DNA from 4 places in the Plantactinospora siamensis genome. Region 1 is predicted to be linked to each of the others. Evidence: riboswitches for the same ligand, from Rfam matches in the RefSeq annotation. Region 1 holds a riboswitch; each other region holds the start of a gene.
What was found. A riboswitch is a leader RNA that binds a small molecule or an ion and turns the genes downstream of it on or off. The one in region 1 is predicted to bind cyclic di-AMP.
Positions count from the first base shown of each region.

Region 2: linked by a shared signal. The riboswitch ahead of ACFFHU_RS03365 (C40 family peptidase) and the one ahead of ACFFHU_RS20810 (C39 family peptidase) in region 1 are both predicted to bind cyclic di-AMP.
Region 3: linked by a shared signal. The riboswitch ahead of ACFFHU_RS21605 (transglycosylase family protein) and the one ahead of ACFFHU_RS20810 (C39 family peptidase) in region 1 are both predicted to bind cyclic di-AMP.
Region 4: linked by a shared signal. The riboswitch ahead of ACFFHU_RS29790 (coiled-coil domain-containing protein) and the one ahead of ACFFHU_RS20810 (C39 family peptidase) in region 1 are both predicted to bind cyclic di-AMP.

Region 1 covers NZ_JBHLUE010000017.1:68,363-75,925, reverse strand. Annotated here, with positions in the region: gene ACFFHU_RS20830 (MMPL family transporter) at 1-1,760, shown strand, start outside; gene ACFFHU_RS20825 (YfbM family protein) at 1,788-2,288, shown strand; gene ACFFHU_RS20820 (App1 family protein phosphatidate phosphatase) at 2,378-3,424, opposite strand; gene ACFFHU_RS20815 (hypothetical protein) at 3,549-4,121, opposite strand; gene ACFFHU_RS20810 (C39 family peptidase) at 4,386-5,210, opposite strand; cyclic di-AMP (ydaO/yuaA leader) riboswitch at 5,567-5,706, opposite strand; gene ACFFHU_RS20805 (hypothetical protein) at 6,100-6,585, shown strand; gene ACFFHU_RS20800 (hypothetical protein) at 6,886-7,563, opposite strand, start outside.
Region 2 covers NZ_JBHLUE010000002.1:395,791-403,353, forward strand. Annotated here, with positions in the region: gene ACFFHU_RS03360 (N-acetylmuramoyl-L-alanine amidase) at 34-2,022, opposite strand; cyclic di-AMP (ydaO/yuaA leader) riboswitch at 2,258-2,390, shown strand; gene ACFFHU_RS03365 (C40 family peptidase) at 2,527-3,435, shown strand; gene ACFFHU_RS03370 (pyridoxamine 5'-phosphate oxidase family protein) at 3,602-4,123, shown strand; gene ACFFHU_RS03375 (zinc metalloprotease) at 4,270-5,271, opposite strand; tRNA gene ACFFHU_RS03380 (tRNA-Gly) at 5,835-5,908, shown strand; gene ACFFHU_RS03385 (hypothetical protein) at 5,997-6,308, opposite strand; gene ACFFHU_RS03390 (YncE family protein) at 6,398-7,563, shown strand, end outside.
Region 3 covers NZ_JBHLUE010000017.1:234,722-242,284, reverse strand. Annotated here, with positions in the region: partial or broken gene ACFFHU_RS21615 (ABC transporter ATP-binding protein) at 1-736, opposite strand, end outside; gene ACFFHU_RS21610 (aminotransferase class V-fold PLP-dependent enzyme) at 1,273-2,310, opposite strand; gene ACFFHU_RS21605 (transglycosylase family protein) at 2,452-3,150, opposite strand; cyclic di-AMP (ydaO/yuaA leader) riboswitch at 3,151-3,322, opposite strand; gene ACFFHU_RS21600 (class I SAM-dependent methyltransferase) at 3,541-4,236, shown strand; gene ACFFHU_RS21595 (MFS transporter) at 4,319-6,148, opposite strand; gene ACFFHU_RS21590 (MarR family winged helix-turn-helix transcriptional regulator) at 6,225-6,734, opposite strand; gene ACFFHU_RS21585 (GNAT family N-acetyltransferase) at 6,768-7,490, opposite strand.
Region 4 covers NZ_JBHLUE010000034.1:143,577-151,139, forward strand. Annotated here, with positions in the region: gene ACFFHU_RS29780 (ABC transporter substrate-binding protein) at 1-528, shown strand, start outside; gene ACFFHU_RS29785 (NAD(P)/FAD-dependent oxidoreductase) at 467-1,870, opposite strand; cyclic di-AMP (ydaO/yuaA leader) riboswitch at 2,179-2,316, shown strand; gene ACFFHU_RS29790 (coiled-coil domain-containing protein) at 2,338-3,369, shown strand; gene ACFFHU_RS29795 (ATP-binding protein) at 3,546-3,974, shown strand; gene ACFFHU_RS29800 (glycoside hydrolase family 10 protein) at 4,237-5,694, shown strand; gene ACFFHU_RS29805 (LacI family DNA-binding transcriptional regulator) at 5,832-6,845, shown strand; gene ACFFHU_RS29810 (ANTAR domain-containing protein) at 7,101-7,563, shown strand, end outside.

The DNA of each region.
Region 1 (7,563 bases):
CCCTCACCGTGCCGTCCGAGGACATGCCGCCGGCCGAGACGACGGCCCTGCTCGACCGGGTACGGGCAGCCAGCGGCGACGGTGTCACGTTCGCCCTCGACGGCGCGGCGGTGGACGCGGTCGAGACGCCCGGCGGGGGCGCCGCCGACGGGGTGGGGCTGCTGGCCGCGGCGGTGGTCCTGCTGATCGCCTTCGGCTCGGTCCTGGCGATGGCGCTGCCGATCGTCACCGCGCTCTTCGGCATCGCGATCGGGCTGTCCGCCATGGCGCTGCTGGGCAACGTCCTGCCGGTCCCGGGATTCGCTCCGGTGCTGGCCAGCATGATCGGTCTGGGAATCGGCGTCGACTACGCCCTGTTCATCGTCACCCGCTACCGGGAGGCGCTGGCCGCCGGTCAGGCCCCGCGGGAGGCGGTGGTGACCGCGACGTCCTCGGCGGGCCGGGCGGTGCTGTTCGCCGGCGGCACGGTGGTGGTGGGGCTGGCCGGCCTGCTGCTCACCGGGCTGGACTTCATGCGCGGCCTCGCGGTGGGCGCCGCGGCCACCGTCGCGGCGACCATGCTCGCCGCCGTGACCCTGCTACCGGCCCTGCTCGGCCTGATCGGTGCCCGGATCGACCGGTTGTCGGTGCACCGGCGACGCGCCTCGGCCAATCCGTGGTCGGCGCGCTGGGCCGGCACGGTGGCTCGGCGGCCGGTGCTGGCCACCGTGCTGGCCTCGCTGGTCCTGCTCGTGCTGGCCGCGCCGGTGTTCGCGCTGCGGCTCGGCACGCCGGACGCCAGCACCCAGCCGCGGGACACCAGCGCATACCGGGCGCACCAGATCCTGGCCGACGGCTTCGGGGCGGGCTTCGACGCCACCCTCTCGGCGGTGATCACCCTGCCCGGGGGCGATCCGGAGGGCGTCGCGCGAACCCTCGCCGCACAGCCCGGGGTGGCGTCGGTGAGCCCGCCCCGACGTAGTCCCGACGGGGCCGTCGCGGTCCTCGCCGTGCGACCGGACACCGGGACCCAGGATCCGGCCACGATCGACCTGGTGCACCGGCTCCGGGCGGCCACCCCGGGCCAACCGGTCCTCATCGGCGGGGCGGCGGCGGCCACCATCGACTTCGCCGAACTGACCGCTCGCCGGCTGCCGCTGGTGATCGTCGTGGTGGTCGCGCTCTCCCTGCTGCTGCTGATCGTGATCTTCCGGTCGCTCCTGCTCGCGCTCAAGGCGGGCCTGTTGAACCTGCTGTCCATCGGGGCGTCGTTCGGGGTGCTGGTCGCCGTCGTGCAGTGGGGCTGGCTGGGCGGCGCGCTGAACTTCCCCACCACCATGCCGGTCACCGCATGGGTGCCGCTGATCATGTTCCCGGTGTTGTTCGGACTGTCGATGGACTACGAGGTGTTCCTGGTCTCTCGCATCCGGGAGGCGTACGACCTGACCGGGGACACCCGGCGCGCGGTACGGGACGGGCTGACCCGCAGCGCGCGGGTGATCAGCGCGGCGGCGGCCATCATGATCGTGGTGTTCCTGTCCGTGATGCTCGGCGCAGACCTGGGGGTCAAGCAGCTCGGGCTCGGACTGGCCGCCGCCGTGGCCGTGGACGCCACCGTCGTGCGGCTGGTCCTGCTGCCGGCCTCGATGGAACTGCTCGGGCGGTACAACTGGTGGCTGCCCCGCTGGTTGGAGCGCCGGATGCCGAGGGTGCGGCTCGAGACGGACGTACGGCCCGCCGTCGACGAGGCTTCGCGGACGGCGCCGGCGATGATCCCCTAGCCGGTCGGCACGGATGAGGCAGCTGCGGTGCCCGGCATCGCGCCGGGCACCGCAGCCCCGCGCGATGCCGTCGAGCTCGCAGCGGTGCTCGCGGACCCGGCGGAGGTCGATACGCTGCTGTACGGCGACGACGACGACGAGGCGGCCGAACCCGAGCTCGACCTGGACAAGTCCTGGCACGGCATCCACTACCTGCTCACCGGCACCGCCTGGGAGATCGGCGACGGGGCCGGCGCGGCGATCCTCGGCGGCGAGGAGGTCGGGGAGGACAACGGCTACGGCCCGGCCCGGCTGGTGCGCCCGGACGCCGTGCGCACCATCGCCGGCGCGCTCGGCGCGGTGGACGTCCAGACGCTACGCGCCCGGTTCGACCCGCAGGCCATGTCGGCCGCCGACATCTACCCGGCCATCTGGGCCAACGGCGTCGAGGAGCTCGACAGCTACCTCATGCCGAACCTGGCCGAACTGCGCCGGTTCTACGAGGCGGCCGCTTCGAACGGCCAGGCGGTGCTGCTGGCCCTCACCTGACCCGGCCGTCCCTGCCGGCGGCCTCGCCCTCGCCAGCGAAGGCCGCCCCGCGCGCGCCCGCTCAGACCAGGCCGGCCCCGCGCGCCCGCTCAGACCAGGCCGGCGCGGTGCAGCAGGCGGAACAGGCCCGCGCCGTCCGGGGCCGACAGCCAGCGCTGGCCGTCCGGCCCGCTGTCGGCGGGATGGCCGGGCGGGGTGGGGAACGCGCCGGCCAGCACGGCCTGGGTCGGGGACAGCCGGCGGATCGCCACGCCTGCCACGTTCTGCGGATGCGCGGCGGCGAATTCCGCGTAGATCTCTTGGTCGTGCTGCCCGTCGTCACCCACCAGCAGCCACCGGACGTCCGGAAACTCCCGCGCCAGCCGGGCCAGCGTGGCCCGCTTGTGCTCGCGGCCGCTGCGGAACCACCGGTCGGCCGTGGGCCCCCAGTCGGTGAGCAGCAGCGGCCCGGCCGGGTAGAGGTGCCGGGAGAGGAAGCGGCTGAGCGTCGGCGCGACGTTCCAGGCGCCGGTCGACAGGTAGAACACCGGCGCGCCCGGGTGCGCCGTGGCCAACCGCTCGAACAGCACCGCCATCCCGGGCACGGCCATCCGGGCGTGCTCGTCCAGCACGAAGGTGTTCCAGGCCGCCAGCAGCGGTCGGGGCAGGGCCGTGACCATGACCGTGTCGTCGATGTCGGAGAGGATGCCGAACCGGACCTCCGGATCGATGGTCCGGATCGGCGCCTCCACCGGGTCGGCGTCGGCCGTGCTGATCCGGACGGTCGTCCAGCCCGAGGAGAACCGGCCATCGACGCGTACGTCGATGAACCCGCTACGGTCGGTCTGCGCCTCGTGCCGGCGCCCGCCGGCCTCGATGACCACCGGCGTGTGCTTGGCCGGCAGGCTGGCAAAGCTGCGCCAGCCGCGCACCGACTCGGGCCGGCGATCCGGCCGGGACTCGATCCGGCCCAGCACCACCCGGCCCATCACGCGGGCCCAGTCGCACCCGCCGTACCCGGTGTAGGCCACGATCTGGGGACGCCAGCCCCGGCGCTGCAACCGCCGCGCGACCACCTGATGGACGGCATCCTCGATGCGCGCCGCGCGGTGCAGCCGGCTCGGTACGACCGCCTCGCCGACGGGAGTGAGCGACACGCTGCCACCCTGCCACAGACCAGCGGCTCCGGCACATCCGGCGGGTTAACAGGGGGCCTCGACCGCCCCGGAAGGCGAGGAAAAGGGATCCCCCGGCTCACTTCGGGCCGGCGGGCGGCGCCGCCTAACCTTCGGGCGTTCCGTGCGAGAAGATCACCGGTGCCACCGGCGTCCGACGCCGCTCTCCCGGCTGCCGTTCCCGATCGGGCTCGCCCGACCAGGCCGGCGCGGCCGGTACGCCGCCGGTGGCGTCCCGGGTGGGCGCTCCACGCGTGCCGCCCGTCCCCGGCGCGGCGCTGATGGCGTTGGCGTTCGGCACGGTGCGGGCGGCGTCGCCGAACGGCGCCCCCGACGCCGGCGCCATGGCCGGCCGGTGCTCGCCGGTGGCCACCAGCAGCTCGTACGCCCGCTCGACCGGGAGCCGTCCGCTGGTGATGGCCAGCTTGAGCGCCATGGGCGCGGGCGCCAGCGAGACCGGGAGGTCCAGCACCCGGGGCGAGACGCCGCGCTCGGCCAGGTAGGCGGCGGCGTCCGGCGGCAGGTCCAGCCACGGCCGTACGTCCTCGGCGCCGAACCCGTGCTCCGCCCACCGGCGGGCCTCCGTGCTGACCCGGTCGGCGACGTGCCGGGGCACCTCATCCCGGCCCCCGAGGTCCTCGCTGAGCAACGCCCGGGCCAGCGCGGGCAGGCTCGCCACCGACACCCACCGTCCAGCTCCGGCCGCTGGCGCCGGGCCGCCGCTCGGACCCGGCCGCCGGCCGCCGGCGGGACTCACGCCACGCTGAACAGACATATCGGTATCCAAGCATGATCCGCTGGTCCGGCACGGACCAGGGTGCCGCCCGGCGCCGAGAGCACCTCCGCTGGGACGGGCCATGGGCTTACCGCGAGCTGTCGAGTTCGGCGCCGCGGTAAGCCCATGATCGACGCAGGGGGCGGCGGGAGGGCGGGTCGGGGAGGTTCAGGCGGAGTAGCCGCGACTGGCCATCCAGTTGGCGAAGTCGGTGGTGTCCATCCAGTACTCGCTCTGGCCGTTGACGTACGCCGGGTCGGCGATCTTGATCGTCCGGCCGTTGTCCTTGTAGCCCACCACGGTCAGGTAGTGGCCACCGTCGTAGTAGTGCCAGCCACCTTCGGTGTCCACCTGGCTGCCCACGATGTTGGCCACGACGGCGTGGCCGCTCGTGATCGCCTGCACCACGTCGGTCCGCAGCCGGCCGACCTGAGCGGACGTCGGCGTGCCGGCGAACTCGCGGGTGGAGTAGAAGTCGGTCTTGATCAGCCGGTTGAGCACCCGGGTGGTGTCCTCGGCCGAGTCGGTGCCGTTCTCGGTGGTGTTCAGCGCCGCCGCCACGGCGTCCTGGCTGGGGTGCAGGCCGGCCACGGTGAGCGCGATCCGGGTGGCCGCCGGGCCGCAGTACCAGCCCGTGATCTGGGCCTCGTAGTCGTACTTCAACGACCTGGCCGCGGGCGGCTTGGGCTTCGGCTTCGGCTTGGGCGCGGCCGTGCTCGGCGCCGGCTTGCTGGCCGGAGTCGTGGGCGCGGGCGCCGCCGAGGAGGCGGGGGCGCCGGGCTGGCTGGCGCTGGGGGCGGCCGCCGCGCTGGTGGGGGCGGCGATCTCGGCCGCCGCCACGGTCGACGAGCCGGGCGGGTTCGGCGCTCCGCCGGCCAGGGTCACGGACACGCCGGTCACGGCGGCCGCGACGGCGACGCCGCCGGCGAGCAGGGCGACCCGGCCAAGGGGCCGGCGCAGCGCGTTGGGGAACTGGGGACGGGGATGGTTCACGGATTCCTCCAGGGGACGTGCCGACCCGGGGGTGGGTCGGCGGCCCCGCCGGGACCACGTACCGGAAACGCGTGCGACCGGGGCCGGCACGGGCACGCGACGGTGCCCGGGGCGGACCTCGATTGGCTCGGTTCGAACGTCCCGCGGACCGGATGGCCGGCGGCGGGAGGTCAGAGTTGCGGGGGTCCGGGGGGAGCGCCGCCGCGGGGGTGGAACAGCCGTGTTCGCGTCGGGTAGCTGGCTCGGCGGATCAGCCTCGGATCAGGACGCCACTCCGGCCGGAGCGGTCTCGGACACGGACGCGGACACAGCGATCAGGATCGGGGGAACCCGCGGGGGCGAGCGGTGCACCAACGTTCTCCTTCCACAACCGCCTACCGGGTTAGCTGACGGATTCGGGCGGGAAAGATCGCCCTACCACGGGCGCGATGCCCATGGATTCACCCCGAAATAATTGGGTCCCCGGCTCGTGTGAACGACTAAGCGGATCTGCGCCGGCGGTCCCCGGATCGGCGACCTGCACACCGGCCAGACGCGACGACACTACTGGCCCCTCTTATTCCTGCCAACCCCACCCAGCTGCTAAAACAGTGACGGGGGTCGCGTCGGAGAAGGAAAGACCGCCGGTTTTCCACCGCCTGCCCAGATTGATTTCGGGCGTTGGTTTATCCGATTGATCGAGGGCCACATCCGGCCGAAGGCGTCGAGATCACAATGACCGGGCAGAATCGGTACGGGAGCATCGCCGGCCACATCCGTCACAGCTCATTCGTTCCGTCACACCCGTCCGCGGCGTAACGCCGGCACCGGGCGGCCACGCGTACGGCCGAGTAGAATTCGCTGGCGGTGCCGATCGGTTCGCACCGGCGGCGGAACGGCGGTGCACGGGATGAGCGAGACGGGCGTACGCCTCGACTCGGACGGGGTCGGCGGGGTGCGGCCGGTTCCCCGCTGGGTGGCGCCGGTGTTCGGCCTGCTGGCCGCGTTCACCCTCCCCTGGGTGGCGTACCTCGCCGCCACCCTGCCGGCGCACACCGTGACGGTCCACTACCGGCTGGCCTGGGTGGGTTTCGACGCCGGGCTCGTCCTCGCGCTCACCCTGACCGCCGTCCAGGCTTACAACGGGCACCGCCGGGTGGCGCTGGGCGCCGCCGCGACCGCGACCATGCTGGTCGTGGACGCCTGGTTCGACGTCACGACCACCCCGCGCGGCCCGGACCTGCTGGTGTCGGTGCTGCTGGCGCTGGGAGTCGAGCTGCCCCTGGCCGCGCTCTGCCTGTGGATCGCCTGGCACAGCGACCGGGTGGTCGAGCGCCGACTGCGACAACTGGCCCTGCGCGCCCGCCGCCCCCCACCCCCACCCCGCCGCCGCTAACCCCCACCCCCGCCCGCCCCCACCCACCCGCCCCGCCCGCCCCGCCCGCCCGCCCCGCCCGCGCGATCTTGCACTTTTGGCCCCGGCAAAACGGGTCTTTCGGCGCATATGGCCGGCCAAAAGTGCAAGATCGCCGGGCGGCCGGCGGGGCGGCGGTGGGGCCGGCATGCGGCGGGGAGGGGCGGCGGGGTTCGGCGAGCGGCGTGCCGGGCGCCGGGCGGCGAGCGGCCCCGGGATCAGCCGGCCCGGGCGGACCAGCGGCACGGGACCAGCCGGCCCGGGCGGGCCAGCGGCACGGGATCAGCCAGCCCGGGCGGCGCGCCAACGGGCGGCAGCCGAGCCGGCCGAAGCCGGCGACGGCGACGGCGTAGGGCTCGCGGACGCCGGCTGGAGGACGGGCGTCGGCCGGAGCCGCCGCCGGGCCCGGACCGGCGTGCGGGCCCGCTCGGCGGCCGCGTACGCCTCGGCGCGCAGGCTGCGGGCGGCCGCGAGGGCCGTGCCGGCCTCCCGCCAGGTGGACCGCTCCCGTTCCGCGGCCGAGCGGTACGTGGTCAGCAGGTCGGCGTGGATCGCGCGGCGCAGGGCCAGCTCCTGATCGGCCGGGTGCAGCCGCGGGTCCCAACCGTTGCGGTTGCTGAGCGCGTCGATGGCACTCGCCGCCGACAGCTCCCCTCGCCAGTAGGCGGCCATCGCGGCCCGGTGCAGGTACCGCTCCCGGTCGGCGTACTCGGCGGGGGTGCGCAGGGTGGCCGGCGCCGGGAAGGCGGGTACGGCCGACAGCCGGTCCAGCTCGGCCGCGGACTCCTCGACGGCCGACCAGGACCGGTCCAGCACCTCCTGAGCGGTCAGCCAGGCCGCTCGGCGCCGGCTGGCGGTCACCGCTGCCCGCTCGGCGGCCACCGCGACCTCGCCGGCGTACCGGGCGGCTTCCGCGGTGGCGGGGCCGGGCCGAGCGTCGCCGCCCGATCTCCGGCCGGC
Region 2 (7,563 bases), on a different contig from region 1:
GGCAAGCCGGCGGGGGCACTTCGTGCTGGTGGATCAGCGCGGCGCGCCCACCGGCGACGGCAGCAGGTCGACGTCGGCGAGGTTGACGTACATGATGCGGTGTCCGAACTGGACCTGGACGTACCGCATCTTGCCCCGGATCACCGTCCAGTCGCCCGGGGACGAGCCGTCGAAGGTCGTCGCCCGGTAGTACTCGCCGAGCGGCAGGCCGCCCACCACGTACCGCTGGCCGGCCGAGAACGTGTACTGCAGCGGCGTGATGGTCTGGTACGGCACGCCGGCCGGGTAGGCGCTCTGCTCCGGGTAGGCCCGCCCGTACACCGGGATGGTGGCCTTGCCCGCCTTGGGGGTGGCGACCAGGCCGACGGTCCACTTCGCCGCCGGCGCCGATGCCGGGTTGTGGAACCAGCCCTTCTGGCCGAGGTACCAGATGGCCGTCCAGTCACCCTGCCGGTCGGCCACCGCGTACGTCTGGCCGGCCGAGGCCCGGGATCCGTGGTCGGCGATGTCCATGGTGGTCGGGCTGCCGTCCGGGTGCAGGCCCGGGTCGGTCAGCAGCGGCGCGTCCTCGCTGGGCGCGCTGTGCAGGATCACCGCCGAGGAGCCGCGGGACGGGCACGGCGTGCCGGGCGCGTCGCATCCGGTGAACGCCGGCCGGTTGGTGGCGACGTTCGGATCGATGATGACGGCGCCCCCGGCCGGGGCGCCGATGCCGCGGAACGGGGCGTGCAGCAGGTCGAAGTAGTGCGACCAGTCCCAGTACGGGCCCGGGTCCCAGTGCATGCCGCGGACCGTGGATGGGACCGTGCCGGGCACGTTGTCGTGCCCGATGATGTGCTGCCGGTCCAGCGGGATGCCCAGGCTGCGGGCCAGGTAGCTGACCAGCTTGGCCGAGGACCGGTACATGGCCTCGGTGTACCAGGTGCCCTGTGCGGCGAAGCCCTCGTGCTCGATGCCCACCGACTTGGCGTTCACGTACCAGTTGCCGGCGTGCCAGGCCACGTCCTTGGTCTTGACGTGCTGGGCGATCAGCCCGTCGGCCGAGCGGATCGTGTAGTTCCAGCTCACGTACGTCGGATCCTTGATCAGGTCCAGCGTCGTGGCCCAGCTGCCCTCGGTGTCGTGGATGACGATGTAGTCGATCTTCTGCCGGGCCGGCCGGTTCGACAGGTCGTGGTTGCCGTAGTCGCCGGCCGTCGGCCCGTACTGCTCGTACGGCGCCGGCACGTCGATGCAGGCCACGTCCTTCGGGCACTCCAGGCCGTCCGGCCGCGGCTTGGGCGCGCGCAGGCCCAGCCGGTTCAGCCAGGAGCGGACCGGGTCGATCGCGCTCGCGGCCAGCCGCAGGTGGTGACCGTCGTCGGTGGTGCGCTCGGCGCCGGTCCGGATGGTGGCGTACACCTCGTTGGCGAACGCGGCCGCGGCGTCCGCGCTGTCCGCGCCGGAATACCGGGCCACCGCGCCGTACCAGGCCGCCGGGTCGCTCGCGCTCCCCGTCGGTCCGGCCAGTTCCTTCTGGTACGACGCCAGCAGCGCGGCGCCGCCGCGGATGTTGCTGGCCGGGTCGGTACGCAGCGCGCCGGCGCCGGCGCCGGTGAGCTGCTCGGCGGCGTCGACCGTCTGCAGGGACGCGGCCGGTGGCGCGTCGTCGGCCCTGGTCGCGGGCGGCTGGGCCCGCATCGGTCGGGCCGAGTCGCCGCGGGCGTCCTCGGCCGGGCCGTAGTGCCCGGACACCGGCAGCGCCCGGACGTGCGCGGCGTCGGTGAGGTGCATCGGGCCGTATCCGGCCGCGGTGCTCGGGGCGCCGGCGTTGGTGTCCCAACGCGACTCCAGGTAGGAGACGCCGAGCAGGACGCTCGCCGGTACGCCGTACTCGGCGGCCGCCGAGGCGTACTCTTGCTGCCGTGAGTCGTCGGATCCGGCGGCGACCGCCGGCGTACCGGTCGGGGCGAGCGACGCCGCGCCGACCAGTGCGGTGCTGAGCAGGATCCTCCTGCTCAGTGCGAGTTGCGGACGGTGCATCGAACCTCCATTGCCTGGCTGTGGGCTCCTGGTCACCCTCGTCCCTGCGGCGCTCGGCGTCAATAGACTCCGATCGGTCGGCAGGCGGCGTAGCTTTTCTTCATTTCCGACACCCTCCGCTACTGACCGTTATACATAACGATGGAACTTGCGCGTCGGCTTGCGCTGGCTCCCGGCGCTTACCTACTCTTGGTCACCGTCGAGCCGGTATCAGATCGTCCAAGGGGGACGGCAACGGCTCACACCGCCGAATCGTTGTATGAACCGGGGACCCACGTCCCAGGGGTGAATCCGCGGAAACGCGGTAGGGCGCCTTCTCTTCCGCCCGAACCCGTCAGCTAACCCGGTAGGCGGGGAAGGGGAGAAGGAGTACCAGCCTCGGTGGCAAGCCATGCCCCGCGGTCGGCTCCGGTACGTCCGGCTCGCGCCGGCGCCGGACCCCGGTCGCGCTCGCGTTGGTCAGTCGTTTCCGTCGCGGTAGCAGCGGTCGCCAGCGTCATGGCGATGCTGATGGGTGCCGCGCCCGCACACGCCGATCCGTCGACGGCGGAGATCGAGAAGCAGATCGACGACGCCTGGAACAAGCTCGAACCCACCATCGAGAAGCACAACGCCGCCAAGCAGGAGCTGGACGCCAAGCGCAAGCAGGCCGACGCGCTGGAGAAGAAGATCCAGCCGCTGCAGCTGCAGGTGGACCTCGCCATGAACAAGGTCGGCGGCTTCGCCGCCGAGGCGTACAAGGGCGACCAGGCCTCGGCCATCAACGCCATCCTCACCACCGGCAGCCCGAACGCGCTGGTGGACCAGCTCGAGCTGCTCGACCACTTCGCCCACCAGCAGCAGCAGGACGTGCAGGCCGCGTCCGACCTGCGGGCCAAGTACGCCGCGCAGAAGGCGCCGCTCGACCTGCTGGTGGCCCAGCTCACCGAGCAGGAAGCCGAGCTGGCGCAGAAGGCCAAGGACATCAACACCGAGATCGACCGGCTGCAGAAGCTGCGGCTCAAGGTGTACGGCAACGGCGGGGGCGGCGTGTTCGCGCCGGCGCCCTGCCCGGCCAAGTACCCGGGTGGCGACGCCGGCAAGGTGGTCAAGTTCGCCTGCAAGCAGATCGGCAAGCCGTACATCTGGGGCGCCGATGGTCCGAGCACGTACGACTGCTCCGGCCTCATGCTGGCGGCCTGGGCGCAGGTCGGGGTGAGCCTGCCGCACAACGCCGCCCAGCAGTACCACTCGATGCGCCACGTCAGCCGGTCCGAGCTGCAACCCGGCGACCTGGTCTTCTACAACGGCCTCGCGCACGTCGGCATGTACGTGGGCAACGACTGGGTGGTGCACGCGCCGCAGAGCGGCGACCACGTCCGGATGAAGAACATCGACAAGGGCAGCATCGTCGGCTACGGCCGGCCGGGCTGACCCACCCCGCTGTCCGCCCGGGCCCCGGGGTCGCGCACGCGACCACCGGGGCCCGGTGTCGTTGCGGGCGCCGGGCTGAAGCGACACGGTCCGGCACGGCGTGATTACCCCCGCCACGCTCGGCGTTTCCGTGGTCCTTCGTACACGCGTTCGATAGAATGATCCCATGGCATCCTGGACCGAGTTCGCCACCGACGAGCCCCAGCTCGCCGCGGCCATCCGTGGCCTCCTCCAGCAGTACGGGCCGGGGCTGGGTTACCTGGCGACCGTGCGCGCCGACGGTGGCCCCCGGGTGCACCCGGTGTCCCCGGTGATCACCGCCGACGGGCTCTACTGCTTCGTCGTCGACTCACCGAAGCGGCGCGACCTCGAACGGGACGGGCGCTACGCGCTGCACTCGTTCCCACCCGAGGACAGCGACGACGAGGCGTACGTGGCCGGTCGGGCCCGGCCGGTCACCGACCGCGCCCGGGTGGCCGAGCTGGCCGGCTCGCTCCGCGCGGCGCCGCACGTGGACTGGCGATTGTTCGAGTTCAGCGTCGACGTGGCCATGGTGGCCCGCCGGGGCCCCGGCGCCGGCTCCCTCGACGGCGCCGGGACGGACCGTCCCGGCGTCCAGGTCTGGCTCGACCCCGCAGCCGCCGCCCAGAGTGAAAGGAAGGGCCCCCTGTTATCGCTTTCTGCATAGGAAGGGCCCCTTCTTAACGCCAACCGGCGCCGGCCCCCGCGTGGGGCCGGCGCCGGTTCGTGGGTGGGGACGGGGGTGCGGCGGCCGCCGGGCGGGGGCCCGGCGGGGTGCGGCGGCCACCGGGCGGGGGCCCGGCGGCCGGTCGATCAGGAGGCGCGGTACGTGTTCCAGCCGCTCAGCATCCGGCTGGCCTGACCCGCGGTGAACTGGTACATGCACGAGTCGTACGTGTAGTCCATGAAGTTGTGGATCGGGTCGGTACCGGGCGCGGAGCAGGTGTCCCGACCGGTCGGGCACTGGTAGGCGGCCGACGCCTCGGCGGGGGTGTCCGAGACCTGGTCGCCGCTGCCGGAGCAGCCGCCCTGGAACGTGTGGTAGAGGTTCAGCCAGTGGCCGATCTCGTGGGTGCCGGTGTCACCCTGGTTGTAGTTGGTGGCCGTGCCGCCGGGAAGCGACTCGTTGAGGGCCACCACGCCGTCCTGGAGGCTGAGGTTTCTGGTCGGGAAGGTGGCCCAGCCCAGCAGGTTGTCGCTCAGCTCGCCCAGGTAGAGGTTGAGGGTGTTCTTGCCGCCCTTGTGCAGGGCGTTCTTCATGGCCCGCTCGGCCGAGGAGCCGTCGACGATCGGGTACCAGCTCGGGTTCACCGTGCGGTCGATGCTCTGCAGTTGGAAGCCGAACGCCGTGGCCACGCCGCCGGTCGACCCCGCGTACGCCTGGTTGAGCACGCTGATCTGCGAGGTGATCATCGAGTCCGGGATGTTGCCGCCGGCCCGGGTGCTGTCCCGCTGGATGACGTGCACCACCACGGGGACGGTGATCGAGGCGGTCAGCGTCGGGCCGAGCGCCTTCCCGCGGGACCGCTCGGCGGCGGTGGCGGCCAGGTCGGCCTCCCGCTGGGCCACCTGCGCGGCGGTCAGCGAGTCGGGGTCCTTCGCGGCGTGCCCGCCGGCGCGTACCTTGGCGGCGGCCGGCGCGGCGGCGCTGCCGGCTGCCGCGGTGCCGGCCGAGGCGCAGCCGTGCGGGGCGGCGGCGAGCGCGGCGGCCGGGGCGGCCGCCACTCCGACGGCGGCGCTGCTGATCATGAGAGCCAGAGAGGTCGATGCGACTCCGGCGGATCGCCAGGTCGGCAGGTGTTGACGCAGCCCCATGGGCTTACCTCTTCTCCTGACGGTGCGACCCGGGGGTGTGTCGCACCGATGCGAAATCGTGCGCCAGACGTTACAAGACATCGAGAAATTTGAGAACATGAGTCACGTATCGATCATGTTTCGTGCCCCCACTCGCGGCCGCCGACCGCCGCCGGCCGCCGACCGCCGGCGGGCGCCGACCGCCGGCGGGCGCGGTTGCCGGCCCCACGCGCGGTTCAACGGCGGCCCTCGCGGGCTAACGACGGCCCTCGCGGTTGGCTGCGGCGCTCGCCGCTCGCTCGCCGCTGCCGGCCGGCCGCGCCCGCCCGCTCGCCGCTGCCGGCCGGCGGCGGCCGCCCGTTCACCCGCTCGCCGCTGCCGGCCGGCGCCGCTCGCTCGCCGCCCGCTCGCTGCTGCCGGCCGGCCGGCGCGGCGCCCTCGGCCGCGCCCCCTGACCTGGAATGTGAATCTTGGACCGAAACCGTTCGCGGCGGACGGTTTCGGTCCAAGATCTGGTTGGCGCGCCGCGCGGAGAGGTACCTGGATGCACCATGCCGGAGCGACCGGGTAGAGTGGGCCCGCCGGCGGGTGTAGTTCAATGGCAGAACATCAGCTTCCCAAGCTGACAGTGCGGGTTCGATTCCCGTCACCCGCTCCATACGAAGGCCCTGGTCGTGGCATGAGCCACAGCCAGGGCCTTCGATGTTGCTCGGGTCAGCAGCGCCCGACGGGCCATCCGCGGGCCACTAGCCACGCTTCTTGCCCCGCTCGTGCAGCGCCGGCAGGACCGCCGCCGGCGCCGAGACAGCCCGTCGGCCAGCCCGCGACTTTGGCGGACCACGAACGATCCCGACGCCGCGCACCTCGGTGAACGTCTGCCGAACGCGAACCACCCCGGCGTCAGCGTCGACGGCTTGGTCCGGCAACCGCAGGCCGATCATCTGGTCGTATGCGGCCAGGGCCAGGGCCAGGGCGTGGACCTGCTGGGCGATGCCGGCCTTCGCCGAGTCGGCAAGCCGCCGACGGATGGTGTGGTCGGAGCAGGTGGTGGCGCCCACCTGTCGCAGGTAACGCAGCCCGCATCTCCGGCGCTCTCCACAGTGGCCCGATGATGACTTCCCGGGCACAATCCACCCGAAGGGACAGCATGCATCGCCTGTCTGCCAGTATCGCTGCCGGCGCGTTGGGACTTGGGCTGCTCGCCACCGGCCAACCCGCCGTGGCGGCGACCTCCTACGACCAGCCTCTCGTGACGGTCAACTCCACGCTCGTCAACGTTGGCTTCTCCGACATGGTGAAGAGCGCCGCCACCGGCCGGATTCTCATCTCGAGCGGCAAGGACTACGACACCCTCCAGGTCGCCGACCTGGACGGCGGGATCATCGGTACCGTTCCCGGCCAGGCGGGCGCGAGCGGGCTCACGTTGAGCAAGGACGGGCGTACGGCGTACGCCGCGCTCTTCGACGCGGGTGCCATCAGCGCCATCGACGTGGCCACCGGCACCGAGACGGCGCGATACGTCGTCGGCGCCGACACCTGCCCGTACGATCTCGCCCTGGCCGGCGGCAAGCTCTGGTTCAGTTATGGCTGTTACGGCATCTCACCGGCCCGTCTCGGCTCGGTCGACCTTGGGGATCCGGCCGCCCCGATGACCCTCGACCAGGGTGACTACCTGACCTTCACCCCCCGGCTGGAGAGCGGGTCGATCGACGACGGGCTGCTCTTCGCCGTGGTGGAGGGCGTCTACCCTAACCGTCTGATCAGCTATGACGTGTCGGGCGGGACGGCGGTGCGGCGTACCGCGCTGGAGGACACCCTCCAGAGCGTCTCCGAGTTCGCCGTCACCCCCGACGGCTCCGCCGTCATCGTGGCTACCCCCGGCGAGTACCAGTTCACCACCAAGCTCGCCCGGTACTCCGCCACCGACCTGACCGAGCAGGGCCGGTACGCCGTGCCTGGCTCCGTCGTCTCCCTCGGCGTGGAACCCGACGGGCGGATGGCCACCTACTCCGACGACCAGGGGCTCGCCTACTTCGCCCCGGGGGAGTACGAGCCGCGCTGGATGGTCTACCAGGACTTCGCCCCGGGCCTGGAGCCGGCGCACCGCGGGATCGCGCTCGGCGACCAGGACCGGCTGTACGTGGCCACCCGCTACATCAGCAACTCGATGATGAACCTGACCGCCGTGGACGCGGTGCAGCCGCCGGTCGAGGTCACGCCGCTGGAGACCTCGCTGAGCGTCGACGCTCCCGCCTCGGTGGCCGTACGCAAGCCGGCCAACTTCACCGGACGGCTGGCGACCCTGGGCGACAC
Region 3 (7,563 bases), 170 kb from region 1:
GGTAGGCGCTGATCACTCGCTGGTCCGCCCGGACCTGCTCGTACGGCCCCTCGACCAGCACCTTGCCGGCCTGCAGCACGGTCACCGTGTCGGCGAGCCGGCCGACCACGCTCATGTTGTGCTCGACCATGACCACCGTGCGGCCCTCGCGGACCCGCTGGATGAGGTCGACCGTCCGGTCCACGTCCTCCAGCCCCATCCCGGCGGTCGGCTCGTCCAGCAGCAGCACCGTCGGTTCGAGGGCCAGCGCGATGGCCAGCTCCAGCGCCCGCTTGCGGCCGTAGGCCAGCGCCTCGGCCGGCACGTCGGCCACCTCGGCCAGGCCCACCAGATCGAGCAGCTCGGCGGCCCGGGGGGTGTACCGGCGCATCAGCCGGGCCGAGCGCCAGAACCGCCAGCCGAGCCCGCTGCCGCTGGCCAACGCCAGCTCCACGTGCTCGCGTCCGGACAGCTGCGGGAAGAGGCTGGTGATCTGGAACGACCTGGCCACGCCCAGCCGGGCGATCCGCTCCGGCGGCAGCCCGGTGACGTCCCGCCCGCCCAGCTCGATCCGGCCCCCGGTCGGCCGCAGAAAGCCGGTGAGCAGGTTGAACAGCGTGGTCTTGCCGGCGCCGTTCGGACCCACGAGCGCGTGGACGGTGCCCGGCGCCACCGACAGGTCCACCCCGTCCACGGCCCGGAAGCCGCGGAAGTCCCGGGTGAGCCCGCGTACGGACAGCGCCGCCTGATCGGTCATCGCCCCTCCCCTCCTCCGCCGCCCGCACGGCCAGCGCCGCGGTGACCGCGGTCACAACCGGCCTCGTGTCTGGGGAAAGGTACGGGCAGTCCGGCGGGCCGGGCCATGGGGCCGCGCCACACATTCGGGCCGCTCTTCTCGTGCCGGGTCGATATGCTCCGGCCGCTGGCCGGCCCGCCCAGCCATCGATGATGCTCGGTCCCCAGCCGGTTCGGCGCGCCGCATGTGGGCGCCGCCCCGGTCGGGCCGACGGCATGTGGCCGGCCGCCACCACGGGAGCGTTGCCGCCGGCCGGACCGGCCGCGCCGGCAGCCGGGGTGGCCCGGGGCGGCGGACCGGCGCGCCGGACGGGCCGCGCCGGCGGCCGGGGTGGCCCGGGGCGGCGGACCGGCCGCGCCGGACGGGCCGAGGCGCCGGGCGGGCCGGGGGCGCCCGCGGACCGGCGCGCCGGTCCGCCGAGGCGGCGGGGTAGCCGGGGCGACGGCCGGGCCAGCCGGGGCGACGGCCGGGGTAGCCGGGCGGCGACCGGGACCGGCTCAGCGGGTCAGCGCGGCCACCGCCCGATCCACGTCGTCGACGGTCGTGTAGAGGTGGAACGACGCCCGGAGGCGCCCGGCCCGCACGGCGGCCCGGATGTTCGCCGCGGCCAGCCGGTCCGCCGCGTCCGGCAGGTCCACGCTGACGATGGCGCTGTTTCCGGGCGGGCGGCCGAGGCCGGCCAGGAACCGGTTGGCCAACCCCACGTCGTACCGCTGCACCGCCGCCACGCCCACCCGGCGCAGGATGTCGAGCGCCGGGGCCGCGCCCACCCAGCTGAACCAGGCGGGCGAGGTGTCGAACCGCCGGGCGTCGTCGGCCAGCCGCAGCGGCGGCCCGTAGTACGACTCGGACACCTCCCGGCCGGCGGACCAGCCGGCGGCCGAGGGGATCAGCCGCTCGCGCAGCGCGGGCGCGAGATAGCCGAAGGCGGCGCCGCGCGGGGCCATCAACCACTTGTATGCCGCGACCACCACCGCGTCCGCCGCCAGCGCGTCGAACGGCAGCCAGCCGCAGGCCTGGCTGGCATCGACCACCACCAGGGCGCCGTGCCGTCGGGCGGCCGCCACGATCTCGTCGTACGGCGCCACCGACCCGTCCGCGGATTGCACCAGGCTGAACGCCACCAGGTGCGTCCCGGCGTCGATCGCGTCGGCGAGCCGTGGCGCCGGGACGGTCCGCACCCGCACCCCGCGATCCGCCTGGGCCAGCCAGGGAAAGAGGTTCGACGTGAACTCGATCTCCGGCGCCAGGACCACGGCGCCGGACGGGAGCGCCGACGCGACCGGCGCGAGCAACGCGGACACGGTCGCGTTGAGGGTGACGTCGGCCGCGGACACCCCGATCAGCTCGGCGAAGATGGCCCGGGACCGTTCGCTCGCCGCCCCCCAGCCCTCCCAGGAGGTACGGCCGACCCGCCAGTCGGCCAGGGCCGCCTGCAGCGCGTCCCAGGCCGGTCGGGGCGGCAGGCCGTAGCTCGCCGTGTTGAGCCAGCCCGGTTCCGGCTCCCAGAGCCGCTGCGCCTCGGCCAGATCCATGCCGGCCACCCTATGCCGGCCGGGACCCGGGTCCCTGCGGCCCCGGCCCGCAGGCCGGCCGGACCGCGCCGATTTGGCCCGGACATGCCGGACGCCCGGCCGAACCGGCCGGGCGTCCGCGTGGTGCCGTGGAGCTGTCGATCAGAGGCTGAGCCGCTGACCCGGGAAGATCAGGTTGGGGTTGCCACCGACCGTCCGCTTGTTCTCCTCGTACAGCGCGTGCCAGCCACCGGAGACGCGCTGCACCTCGGCGATGGTGGACAGCGTGTCGCCCGGCTTGACGACGTACGCACCGGTGGCCGCGGCCCGGCGCGCGGTGGTCCCGGCCGGGGCGCTGTGCCGGGTGGTGCTCTTCGGCGCGTGCCGCACGGTGCTCTTCGGCGCGTGCCGCACGGTGCCGCGCGAGGCTGCCCGCTCCGACCGGTGGTCCGACGAGGAGCCGGAGCTCGACGACTTCGAGCTGTAGTGCTTGGTCGAGCCGCCCTTCTTGCCACACACCGGCCAGGCGCCGATGCCCTGGCCGCGAAGCACCTTCTCGGCCACCGCGATCTGCTCGCCGCGGGAGGCCAGGTCGGCGCGCGAGGCGTACTTGGTCCCGCCGTAACCGGCCCAGGTGCCCTTGGTGAACTGCAGGCCGCCGTAGAAGCCGTTGCCGGTGTTGATGTGCCAGTTGCCACCGGACTCGCACTGTGCGATGGCGTCCCAGTTGACGCTGGCGCTCGCCGGAGCGGCCGGGCCGAACAGCGCCGCGACGCCGGTGACGGCGCCGACGGCCAGCGTGCCGACGGCGACCCGACGGGCGGTGACCCGGCGGTGCCGGGCGGTGTACTGCGTTGCCATGTGGTTGCCCTCCACGCCGACGAGGTGAGCTGTCGGGTTCGGGCCGAGTTGCCCGGCCGCCGTTGGCGGCTTCACCCCGAGGTGACGTGCACCGAGGAACGTTGGGTCCCCCGCTCCATGCCCCTTGACTGGGTCCCGACGGCCGGCGGCATGGATTAGGCGTTACCGACCTCGGTGCCCGCGATTGCGGACCTCAGCGACGTTAGGCGGCGTTTCTCGCCGCCGCCCACTGATTGTGGACTTACTCACCAGTCAGCACTCAACGCTGCTATTCTGCCTGGTTGGCCGGTGTACCCCGACTTTCGGGCGAGGTGTGGCTGGTCTTCAGCCCGCGGCGAACGCGGCCGGTTCCGGGTCGCGGCCCGGCCGGCGTACCGGTCGAATGGGGTGATGGAGCAGACACGAGCCGGGGCCGCGGCGGGGCGGGCGGCGTACGACGGCATCGCGGACTGGTACGAGCATGAGTTCCTGACCGCACAGCGGGCCGCCGGGGACCCGCTGGGGATCCGGACGGCGCTGGCCGGGCTGCTGGGCCCGGGCCGCGGCCCCTGCCTGGAGGTGGGCTGCGGCACCGGAGAGTACGCGGCGCAGCTGCGCGGGCTCGGTTGGACGCCGGTCGGCGCGGATCTGTCGGCCGGCATGCTCCAGCACGCCCGGGACCGGCTGCCCGCCGTCCGCGCCGACGCGGCGCGGCTGCCGTTCCGGGACGGCTCGCTGCCGGCCGTGACCGCCGTGATGGCGCACACCGACATGCCCCGGTACCCGGACGTGCTCCGCGAGGTGGCCCGGGTGCTGGCGCCGGGCGGCGTGTTCGTGCACGTGGGCGTGCATCCGTGCTTCTGCGGCGGGTTCGCCGACCGGACCGACCCGGCGGCCGTGGTCATCCGGCCGGGCTATCTGGACGGTCACTGGACGATGGAGTCGTGGAGTTCGCAGGGGCTGCGGGACAAGGTCGGCGCCAGCCACTGGCCGCTGCCGGAGCTGCTGCACGGCGTCCTGGCCGCCGGGCTGACCCTCGACCGGTTCGCCGAGGGCGGGTCACCCGTGCCCACCATGCTCGCGTTCCGGGCCCGGAGGCCGGCCTGAGACCGCCCGGCCGGCGGCGGCGATCCGGTGTCCGCCCCGCGCGGGCTGCGGGGCATCCTCGCCGTCCATCTTGGGCGACGGCTCAGCCGGCCTCGCCGGCGAGCGGACCGGCGGACCGGGACGCCGGCGACAGCGGTACGGCCGCCACCTCGTCGGCCAGCTCGGCCTCCCGGCTGATCAGGTCCGGTTCGTCGGTGGGACGGCCGCGCGGCGTGAGCAGCGAGGCCACCGCGCCGATCAGGGCCATGACGATGGCCAGCCAGAACACGATCACCAGTCCGTCGTGGAACGGGCCGGAGATGAGGTGCGGGAAGAACTGCCGCCCGGTGAGCGTGTGCGCGTTCGCCGCCGGCAGCGCGCCGAGCAGCGCGGGGCCGAGCAGCGCGGCCATCGGGTTGTAACCGAGGAACGCGGCGAACAGCGTGCCCACCGGCGGCAGCTGGGCGATCGTGTGCGCCGCCGACGCCGGTACGCCCTGGGCGGTCAGTCCGGAGTCGAGGGTGCCCGGCAGCGACGAGGCGAGTCCGGCCACCATGAGCGAGAAGAACACCCCGATCGACAGCACCATGCCGGCGTTCTGGAACGTCGCGCGCATCCCGGAGGCCGCGCCGCGCAGCCGGGCCGGGACGCTGGACATCACCAGTGAGGTGTTGGGGGCGGAGAACAGCCCACCGCCCAGGCCGTTGAGGAACACCAGGATCGCGAAGACCGGATAGCTGAAGTCGCTGGGGATCAGCAGCAGCCCCGCGAACGACCCGGCCATCACCACCAGGCCGCCGGCCGCGAACAACCGCGCGCCGAACCGGTCGGACAGCGCGCCGGCCAGCGGCCCGGCAACCAGGAAACCGACCGTCAAGGGCAGCAGGTAGATGCCGGCCCACAACGGGGTCTGCTCGTAGTTGTATCCGTGCAGCGGCAGCCAGATGCCCTGCAGCCAGATGATCAGCATGAACTGGAGCCCGCCGCGGGCCACCGAGGCGAGCAGACCGGCCGCGTTGCCGCTGCTGAAGGCGGCGATGCGGAACAGGCTGAGCGGGAACATCGGCTCGGCCACCCGAGCCTCGATCAGACCGAACGCCACCAGCATGGCCACCCCGCCGATCAGGCCGGCGAGCACCCACGGGCTCGTCCAACCCATGGTGTGTCCCCCGTACGGCTGGATGCCGTAGGTGATGCCGGCGAGCAGCGCGGTCAGGCCCACCGCGAAGGTGAGGTTGCCCCACCAGTCGATCCGGGCCGGCCGGCGCAACCCCGTGTCGTGCAGCGACCGGTACGCCCAGATGGTGCCCACGATCCCGATCGGCACGTTGACCCAGAACACCGAGCGCCAGTTCCACTCGGCCAGCACGCCGCCGAGGACCAGTCCGATGAACGAGCCGGCGATGCCGGCCACGATGTTGATGCCCAGCGCGGTGCCCCGCTGCCGAGCCGGGAACACGTCGGTGATGATGGCGGCCGAGTTGGCCATCAGCATCGAGCCGCCGACCGCCTGGAGCACCCGCCAGCCGATCAGCCAGAGCGCGCCGCCACCGCCGTCGAGCGGGTCGACGGAGAGCAGGATGGAGGTGATGGTGAACAGCGCGAACCCGGCGTTGTAGATCCGTACCCGGCCGTACATGTCACCGAGCCGGCCGAGCGTGACCACCAGCACGGCGGTGACCAGCATGTAGCCCATCAGCATCCAGAGCAGGTAGCTGACGTTTCCGGGCTCGAGCGGATCCAGGTGTACGCCGTTGAAGATGGCCGGCAGCGAGATCAGCACGATCGACGAGTTGATGGTGGCCAGCAGGGTGCCGAGGGTGGTGTTGGACAGCGCCACCCACTTGTAGTGCGGATGCTCGGCGCCGCCCGCGAGCGCGCCCCGGGCGCCGCCGCGCCCGGGCGAGCCCGACACGTCGAAGCTCGTGCTCATGTCGGCTCCTCGCTTCGCTCGGAGCCGCCATGAGACTCCACCGCACTGCGCCCGTTGATGAGCTCGCTGCGCTCGCTCATGTCGTCGTTCCCCCCTCGTGTTCGCCGACCCGGCCGGCCGGTCGATCATTCGCCGGCCCGGCCAGCCGGTCGACCGTGCGCAGCGACCGTTCGAGCGCCGCGCGGTCCTCGTCCGGCAGCCCGGCCAGCAGCTCCCGCAGCTTCGCCGCGCGCGCCCGGCGGCGCTCCCGGATCCGGTCCCGCCCGGCGGCCGTGGCGCGTACCAGCACCACCCGTCCGTCGGCCGGGTCACCGGCCCGCTCGGCGAACCCGCAGCGTTCCAGCCGCGAGACCAGCTGGGTCATGGCCGGTTGGGTCACCCCCTCGGCGACCGCGAGGTCGGAGAGGCGGTGCGGGCCGAGGTCGTCCAGCCGGGACAGCACCGACGCCGCGGTGAGGCTCAGCCCGTCCGGAGCGGTGGCCCGGCGGAGCAGCCGCATCAATCGCTCGAAGTCGCTGGCCAGCTGGTCGAGCTCGGCGTCGGCCGCCGGCCGCTCGCCCGCGCGGTCGGCCGGGGATGTCGTCACCCGGCCTTTATATCAGCGACTTATAGAAGCAGCTTATATACCTGGCCGAACTGTTGCCGGCGCCACATCGTCCCCGTGGTCCGCCGCAAGCGCCAGACCGTCCCCGTGGTCCGCCGCCGGCGCCACGTCGACCCCGCGGTCCGCCGCCAGCGCCGCCTCGATCGCGTGGTCCGGCGCCGATGCCACGTCGGCGGCGCCGTCCGCCGCCCGCCACTCGGCCGCGAGCAGCGCGTAGATCGCCTCGTCGGTCCATTCGCCCTTGACGAACTCGTTCTGCACCAGGTGCGCCTCGCGTCGCATCCCCAGCCGCTCCAGCACTCGCGCCGACGCGGTGTTCCGGGCATCCAGCCGGCCGACGACGCGATGCAGGCCCAGCCACTCGAAGCCGAGTCGCAGCATCTCGGCGGCCGCCTCGGTGGCGTACCCGCGCCCGGCCGCGGCCGGGTGGAAGACGTACCCGATCTCGCCCTGCCGGTGTTCCGCGCTGGTCCACGCCAGCATGACGTCCCCGACCAGCCGGCCGGTCTCCCGGACCACCACGGCCAGGTTCAGCGCGTCGCCACCGGTCCGCAGCGCGGTGCGGCGCAGCCGGCGCTCCAGGGAGGCCCGGGTGGCCGCCTCGTCGTCGGGCTCCTCGTAGAGGTAGCGCACCACGTCCGGCCGGGACCGGTAGGCGTGCAGCGCGGCCAGGTCGGTGGGCTCGAAGGGACGCAGGTCCAGCCGCGCGGTCCGGATCGGGTAGTCGGGGGTCAGCACCCGGGCAGGCTACGCCGACGGCCCGACGTCCGTCGTGCCGATATCGAACCGTCGGCGGTACGTCGTCACGGCC
Region 4 (7,563 bases), on a different contig from region 1:
GACAACGGTCACCTCCCGAAGGACGCCCTCGACGGGCCGGCATCGGGCGGGAAGGCACCAGCCGGGCAGGGCAAGGTGGCCATGCTCTACTCCCAGTCACTCGGTGCCGCCCGGCAGGGCGGGCTGGCCGACTCCGACATGCTGCTCGCGCCGCCGCTGCGCGACCGCAGGTCGGTCGGCTACGCCGCCGTAGGCGGGTACTCGATCTTCAAGACCTCGACCAGCCAGGCCGCCGCGAAGGCGTGGGTGGACTGGCTCACTGCTCCGGAGCAACTCCGGCAGTTCCTACCGCCACGGCGGCAGCTCTCGCCCCGCACATCGGTCACCGGCCTCTACCCGACGGGCTCGCCGGAGGCTCAGGCCGAGGCGTACCTGCCGCAGATGACCGCCGGGCTGATCCATCCCCAGGCGCGCAAGATCATGGACCTGATCCGCCCGCACCTCCGGGCGGCCCTGCTCGGCGAGGTCAGCTCGCGGGAGGCTCTCGACGCGGCGGCCCGGCAGGTTGACGAGCTGCTCGCCGGCTGACCAACGGCTCGGGCAGCACGCCGGCGCCGGCCGGCGCCGGCGTGTGCGCCGCCACCGCCCAGTCCCGGCGCGGGGCCTGCACCTGGGCCAGCGGCACGATCTCGCGCCGGAACAGCAGCGCGAGCGCCCAGTCGGCCGCCACCCGGGCCTTGCGGTTCACCGTGGGCACCATCATCAGGTGGTACGCCCGGTGCACGAGCCAGGCCACCAGCCCGCGCATCCGGATCCCGTAGATCTCCGCGGCGCCCTGGTGCAGGCCCAGGCTCGCCACCGAGCCGGCGTTGGCATGCCGGTACGGTCGCAGCGGCCGGCCGCGCAGCTCCCGGACCAGGTTGTCGGCGAGCCGCCGGGCCTGCCGCACCGCGTGCTGGGCGGTCGGGGCGCAGGTGGCGTCTCCCGGCACGCTGAGGTCCGGCACGGCCGCGCTGTCGCCGGCGCCCCAGGCCGCGGGCACGCCCCAGACCCGCAGCTCGGCGTCGCAGCGCAGCCGGCCGGTCCGGTCGACCGGCAGGCCGCTCCGGGCGGCCAGCGGGTTGGCCCGCACCCCGGCGGTCCACACCACCGTCTCGGCCGGGAACTCCTCCCCGTCGGAGAGCACCACGTGGCCGCCGACCATCGAGGTCACCCGGGTGCCGAGGCGTACCTCGATGCCGCGCCGGACCATCCGCTGGGCCACGTACGCCGACAGCCCGACGCCCACCTCGGGCATGATCCGGTTGGTGGCCTCGACCAGCAGCCAGCGCAGCTCGTCGGCGGACAGCTCGGGGTAGTACCGGAGCGCGGACCGGGTCATGTCGGCGAGCTCGGCGCAGCCCTCCACCCCGGAGTAGCCGCCACCGACGAAGACGAACGTGAGCGCGCGGCGGCGCCGGGCCGGGTCGTCGGTGGCGGCCGCGGCGTCCAACCGGGACAGCACGTGGTTGCGCAGGTAGATGGCCTCGCCGATGTTCTTGAAGCCGATGCCGTGCTCGGCCAGCCCCGGCACCGGCAGGGTCCGGGTGATCGAACCGGGCGCCAGCACCAGGATGTCGTACGGCAATTCGAAGGCCGGGCCCTGCGGCGGCGCGATCGTGGCCACCCGGCGCTGGTGGTCGGCGAACGACACCTCGCCGACGATGACCCGGCAGCCCGGCAGCATCCGGCGCAGCGGCACGACCACGTGCCGCGCCTCGATGGAGCCGGCCGCGGCCTCGGGCAGGAATGGTTGGTAGGTCATCGTGGGCTGCGGGTTGACCACTGTGATCCGCGCCGCACGGGGACTGAGCTTGCGGCTGAGGCGACGGGCGGCGAACATGCCGACGTAGCCGCCACCGACGACGAGAATGTGCGCTGGCTGGAGCATGGCGGGAAGGCCGTCCTCTCATCCGCCCGCGGCGTCCGCTCGCGGGCCTTCCTTCAGCGTGCGCAACGGCGCTGGCCGGCCGCGTCCCCCGGCGGTTGGGTCCCGATCCCCCGCCCGAGTGACGCCGTCCTCGTCACTCTGCGCAGTCGGACCATATGTACGTCGACCAATGCAAAAAGCCGCCAGAATCGGCTCCACGTTGGACGTCTACGTGACGGCTCAGCTACGGTGCGACGTTCCGGTGGATACGCGAATCACCGTGCGGTAACCTCACGCCCGGTCATCGCCTTCAGGCGCGAAAGGCGTCTGCGGTGGCACCGCCTAATCGCCCCCTCCGGGGCGAGTCGGGGAACCAGGTAACTGGGGCGAATCCGCGTCACCCGCGGTAGGGGCAGCTTCCGTCCCGAGCCCGACAGCTAACCCGGCCGGCGGTCAGGGAAGGACAGAGCGGATTGACACTCCGACCGATGTGGTTGGGCTCGCTGGTGGCTGCGGTTGCCGCGCTGGTCGTGGCGGTCGGCCCCGGTCCCGCCATGGCCGCCCCCGGCACGCCGTCGCCGTCCAGCTCGGGGCAGGGCCCCGACGAGCAGGGACCGAGCGGCAAGGACGGCGACGACAAGCTGCTCAGCGGCGCGCTGGAGACGGCCAACCGGAACTACGTGGCCGCCAAGGCCAAGCTGGACAAGACCGTCGCGCGGCAGCGGCAGCTCGCCGATGAGGCGAAGCGGGCCGACGAGGACCGGGACCGGCTGGCCCCGGACATGAGCCGGATCGCCGTCTCGTCGTACCGGGTTGGCCCGGCCGGTCGGGCGGCCATGCTGCTCGGCAGCGCCTCGCCGAGCGACTTCCTGGCCCGGGCCACCGGGTTGGACGAGATCAACGCGGTCAACGACGGCAAGATCGCCGAGCTGAACGAGGCCAGCCACCGGGCGGAGGCCGCGCGCGCGGCCCTCGACGAGCAGGTCCAGGAGCAGCAGCGGCTCACCGCCGTGATGGCCAAGCAGAAGCAGGACGTGGACAAGTCGCTCGACCTGCTGGGCGGCAACCGGCAGATCGGCAAGGGCTTCGTGTCGGCCACCTCGCCGATCGCCAAGGCCGCGCCGCGGGCCGCCGACGGCAGCTTCGCGCCGGAGTCCTGCAACCGGGACGACCCCACCACCGACGGCTGCATCACGTCGCGCACGCTCAACGCCTACAAGGAGACCCGCAAGGCGGGCTTCAACCGGTTCGCGGGCTGCCACCGCAACGGCGGCCCGTTCGAGCATCCGAAGGGCCGGGCCTGCGACTGGTCGCTGATCAACCGGGGGTTCGTGCACGCGCAGAACAGGGATCAGATCCTGTACGGCAACAACCTGGCCGCGTTCCTGATCCGCAATGCCGACCGGCTCGGGATCTACTACGTCATCTGGTACAAGCAGATCTGGTTCCCGGCCACCGGATGGCGGGCGTACCACGGCGAGTCGGACCACACCGACCACGTACACATGTCGTTGCTCTGACGCGTACCCGCCAAAGATCCGCCCGCGGGCGCCGCGCTCCACGCGCGGCGCCCGCGGCGTTTCCGGGCCGTCCGGCCGCGACGGCGCTCCCGGTGTCGCGCACATCACCCGCGGGCGGTCCACCGCTCGCGACGCCGGCAGGGATAGCGCGGTGTCACCCGGGGTAAGCAGGAGCGATGGGATCGCTGCGCACCTCACCGCCGCTGCCGGAAACCGTCGAGGTACGGCGGTGGATGCTGGCCACCCCCGCCGAACTCAGCGGGTTGCGCGCGTCGCTGCACGAGGCGTTGACCGGCAACGTGCTGGCCGATGGTGAGAGCCTCGACGACATCCCGGAGCAGGTGGTGCTGGTCGCCACCGAGCTCGCCACGAACGCGCTGCGGCACGGGATGCCGCCGACGATCATCCGGTTGCTGACCTACGACGACCACTTCGTGCTCGACGTGGCCGACCACGACCTCGCCTCCGTACCGGAGCTCGCGGACACCAGGCCGCAGGGCGCCAGCGGCCGCGGCCTCCAGCTCGCCCGCGCGCTCTCGTTGGACGTCGGCTGGTACGCCACCGACGACACGAAGCACATCTGGGCATCCTTCCCCCGCTCCTGATCCCGGAATCCTCCCCCGCCCCGCCCCGCCCGCGGCGACGGCGACGGCGACGGCGACGGCGACGGCGACGGCGACGGCGAAACTATCGGAACCGGTCCGGCGAGCGCTTTCCGGCAAGCGCAAGACATCCATGTCCTTGATGTTTCGGAAAGTTTATCGGTAACATGCATCGACATTGGTCGAGGCGTTGCGCGGCCGGGCGATTGCCCTCGCCCCCCGCGACATCCGGCGCCTCGCAGCCTCAGCCCGGAAGGCGACCCGCATGAAACCCGATCCCATCCCCGACCCGAGCCGCCCCAGCCGGGGGCGCCTGCCCCGGACGGCCGCGCTGACCGGTGCGGCCGGAACGCTCGCCGCCGGCCTGGTGCTGGTCCTGGCCGGCACGGCCAGCGCCGGCACCACGCTCGGCACCGCGGCCGCCGAGAAGGGCCGGTACTTCGGCACGGCCGTGGCCGCGTACAAGCTGTCCGACTCCACCTACTCGGGGATCCTGAACCGCGAGTTCAACATGGTGACCCCCGAGAACGAGATGAAGTGGGACGCCACCGAGCCCAACCAGAACCAGTTCAGCTACGGCAGCGCCGACCAGATCGTCAACTACGCCCAGTCGCACGGCATGCGCGTACGCGGTCACGCCCTGGCCTGGCACTCCCAGCAGCCCGGCTGGGCGCAGAACCTCTCCGGCACCGCCCTGCGCAACGCGATGATCAATCACATCACGAACGTTGCCGGCCACTACAAGGGCAAGATCTACGCCTGGGACGTGGTCAACGAGGCGTTCGCGGACGGTGGCGGCGGAGGCCGGCGCGACTCGAACCTCCAGCGCACCGGCAATGACTGGATCGAGGTGGCGTTCCGCACCGCGCGCGCCGCCGACCCCGGCGCCAAGCTCTGCTACAACGACTACAACACCGACGACTGGAACCAGGCCAAGACCCAGGGCGTCTACAACATGGTCAAGGATTTCAAGGCCCGGGGCGTGCCGATCGACTGCGTCGGCTTCCAGTCCCACCTCAACAACCAGTCGCCGTACCCGAGCAACTACCGCACCACGCTGTCCAACTTCGCGGCGCTCGGGGTGGAGGTGCAGATCACCGAGCTGGACATCGAGCAGGCCAACACGACCTGGTACCGCAACGTCACCAGCGACTGCCTGGCGGTGGCCGCCTGCGCCGGCATCACCGTGTGGGGCATCCGGGACTCGGACTCGTGGCGCTCCTCGCAGAACCCGCTGCTCTTCGACGGCAGCGGCAACAAGAAGGCGGCCTACACGGCCGTGCTGGACGCGCTGAACAGCGGCACGCCGGTCCCGACCACGGCGCCGCCGACCAGCAACCCGCCCACCTCGGCGCCGCCCACCAGCCCGCCGCCGACCTCCGCGCCGCCCACCTCGGAACCGCCGACGAGCCCGCCGCCCGGAAACGCCGGCTGCACCGCGTCGGTGACGCTCAACCAGTGGAACGGCGGCTTCGTGGCCAACGTCCGCGTCATCGCCGGCGCGGCCGCGCTGAACGGCTGGAGCGTCACCATCGCCCTGCCGTCCGGCGCCTCGGTGACCAACACCTGGAGCGCCCAGGCCAGCGGCAGCAGCGGCGCGGTCCGGTTCGCCAACGTCAACTACAACGGCACCGTGGGGGCGGGCCAGTCCACCGAGTTCGGTTTCCAGGGCACCGGGACCGGACCCGGCGCCGGTTCCGTCCAGTCCTGCACCGCCGCCTGAGTTTCCGACCGAGGTTGGTCGAGTCGACGGTTCCGACGGGCCCCGGTCGCCGCGGCGACCGGGGCCCGTCGACTGACTCTCGAAACTTTCGCAGATATGCTGCTGCCCAGGGCACGAGCGGGAGTCGAGGAGCCGGGATGCCAACTCAGCGGGCGACGCTGTCCGAGATCGCGACCGCGGCCGGGGTCTCGATCCCGACCGTCTCGAAGGTATTGAACGGCCGCCCGGACGTCGCCCCGGCGACCCGGCAGCGGGTTCAGGCGCTGCTCGATCGGCGCGGCTACACCGCCCGCCGCGCCGTCCGGCCCAGTGACGGCGCCGGCCTCATCGACCTGGTGCTGCGCGACCTGGGCAGCCCGTGGGCCATGCAGATCATCGACGGGGTGGAGGAACACGCCTTCCGGGCCGGCATGGCGGTGGTGGTCTCCGCCGTACACGGCCGGCACCGCAGCCGGCCCGACCGGCAGTGGATCGAGCAGCTCTCCGCGCGGCGCTGCGACGGCGTCCTGCTGGTGTTGTCGGACCTCTCCGACAGCCAGCAGGAGCAGCTCGACGAGCTGGGCATCCCGGTGGTGATCATCGACCCGGCCGGGCAGCCCCGTCCCGGCATCCCGTCGGTCGGGGCCACCAACTGGGCCGGCGGGGTGGCCGCCACCGAACACCTGCTGGAGCTGGGACACGAACGCATCGCGGTGATCAGCGGCCCCGGCGAGGTGCCGTGCAGCCGGGCCCGGGTGGACGGCTACCGGGCCGCCATGAACGCCGCCGGCCACAAGATCCCACCCGGGTACGTCCGCGCGGGCGACTTCACCGCGCCCGCCGGCTACCGGGAGACGAACGCGCTCATCGACCTCCCCGACCCGCCCACGGCCATCTTCGCCTGCTCGGACGAGATGGCGCTGGGCGCGTACGAGGCGCTGTACGAGCGGGGCCTGCGGGTCCCGCACGACCTCAGCATCGTGGGGTTCGACGACCTGGACGCCGCACGGTGGTCGATCCCGCCGCTCACCACGGTCCGGCAGCCGCTGACCGAGATGGCCAGCATGGCCACCCGGATGCTGCGCACCCTCATCGACGGCGAGGAGTTGGGTGGCGAGCGAATCGAGTTGGCCACCCCGCTGGTGATCCGGGACAGCACCCGGGCGATCTGAACGGGCTCACCGGTGACCGGCTCGGGCCGTTCTGGCGTCCGGGTCGTAATATGGAACACCTGTGCCCCTGGCTTACCGGTCGGGGGTAACGGGCGTCAAGCAGCGGCGCCGGTGCCGGACCTTGCGTTGATCCGGCACGACGGTCCGTGGGCGACGGCCAGCAGCACTGCCGGCGAGCACGGGCCGCAGTCATGCGCCGTCGCGGCCCTCCCGGACACCCCCGGGGTGCCGCTCGCCCATAGGACGACACACCCGATGCAGCAGGAACCCTTCGACCTCACCGAAGCCTTTCTCCAGATCGGGGCGATCAGGCACGGTGAGACCGACCTGAGCACCGTGCTCTCCCGGATAGCAGAGGTGGCCAAGCAGGCCATCCCCGGTACGGACGAGGTGTCCGTGACCCTGGTCCGGGGCGCCGAGGCGTACACGGCCGCGTACACCGGCGACCTGGCGCTCAAGCTCGACGAGTGGCAGTACGAGCAGGGTCGCGGCCCGTGCCTGGACGCGGCCACCACCGGCACCATCATGGTGGTGACGGACATGGAGATCGAGGGTCGCTGGCCGGAGTGGGCCGCCCGGGCGCACGATGCGGGCGCCGCCAGCTCGCTCTCCATCGGGCTGCCCATCCAGGAGGCGCTGGTGGGCGCGCTCAACATCTACGGCACCGCCCGCGGCGCGTTCGACGACGCCACGGCCGTCGCGCAGCAGTTCGCCGGCT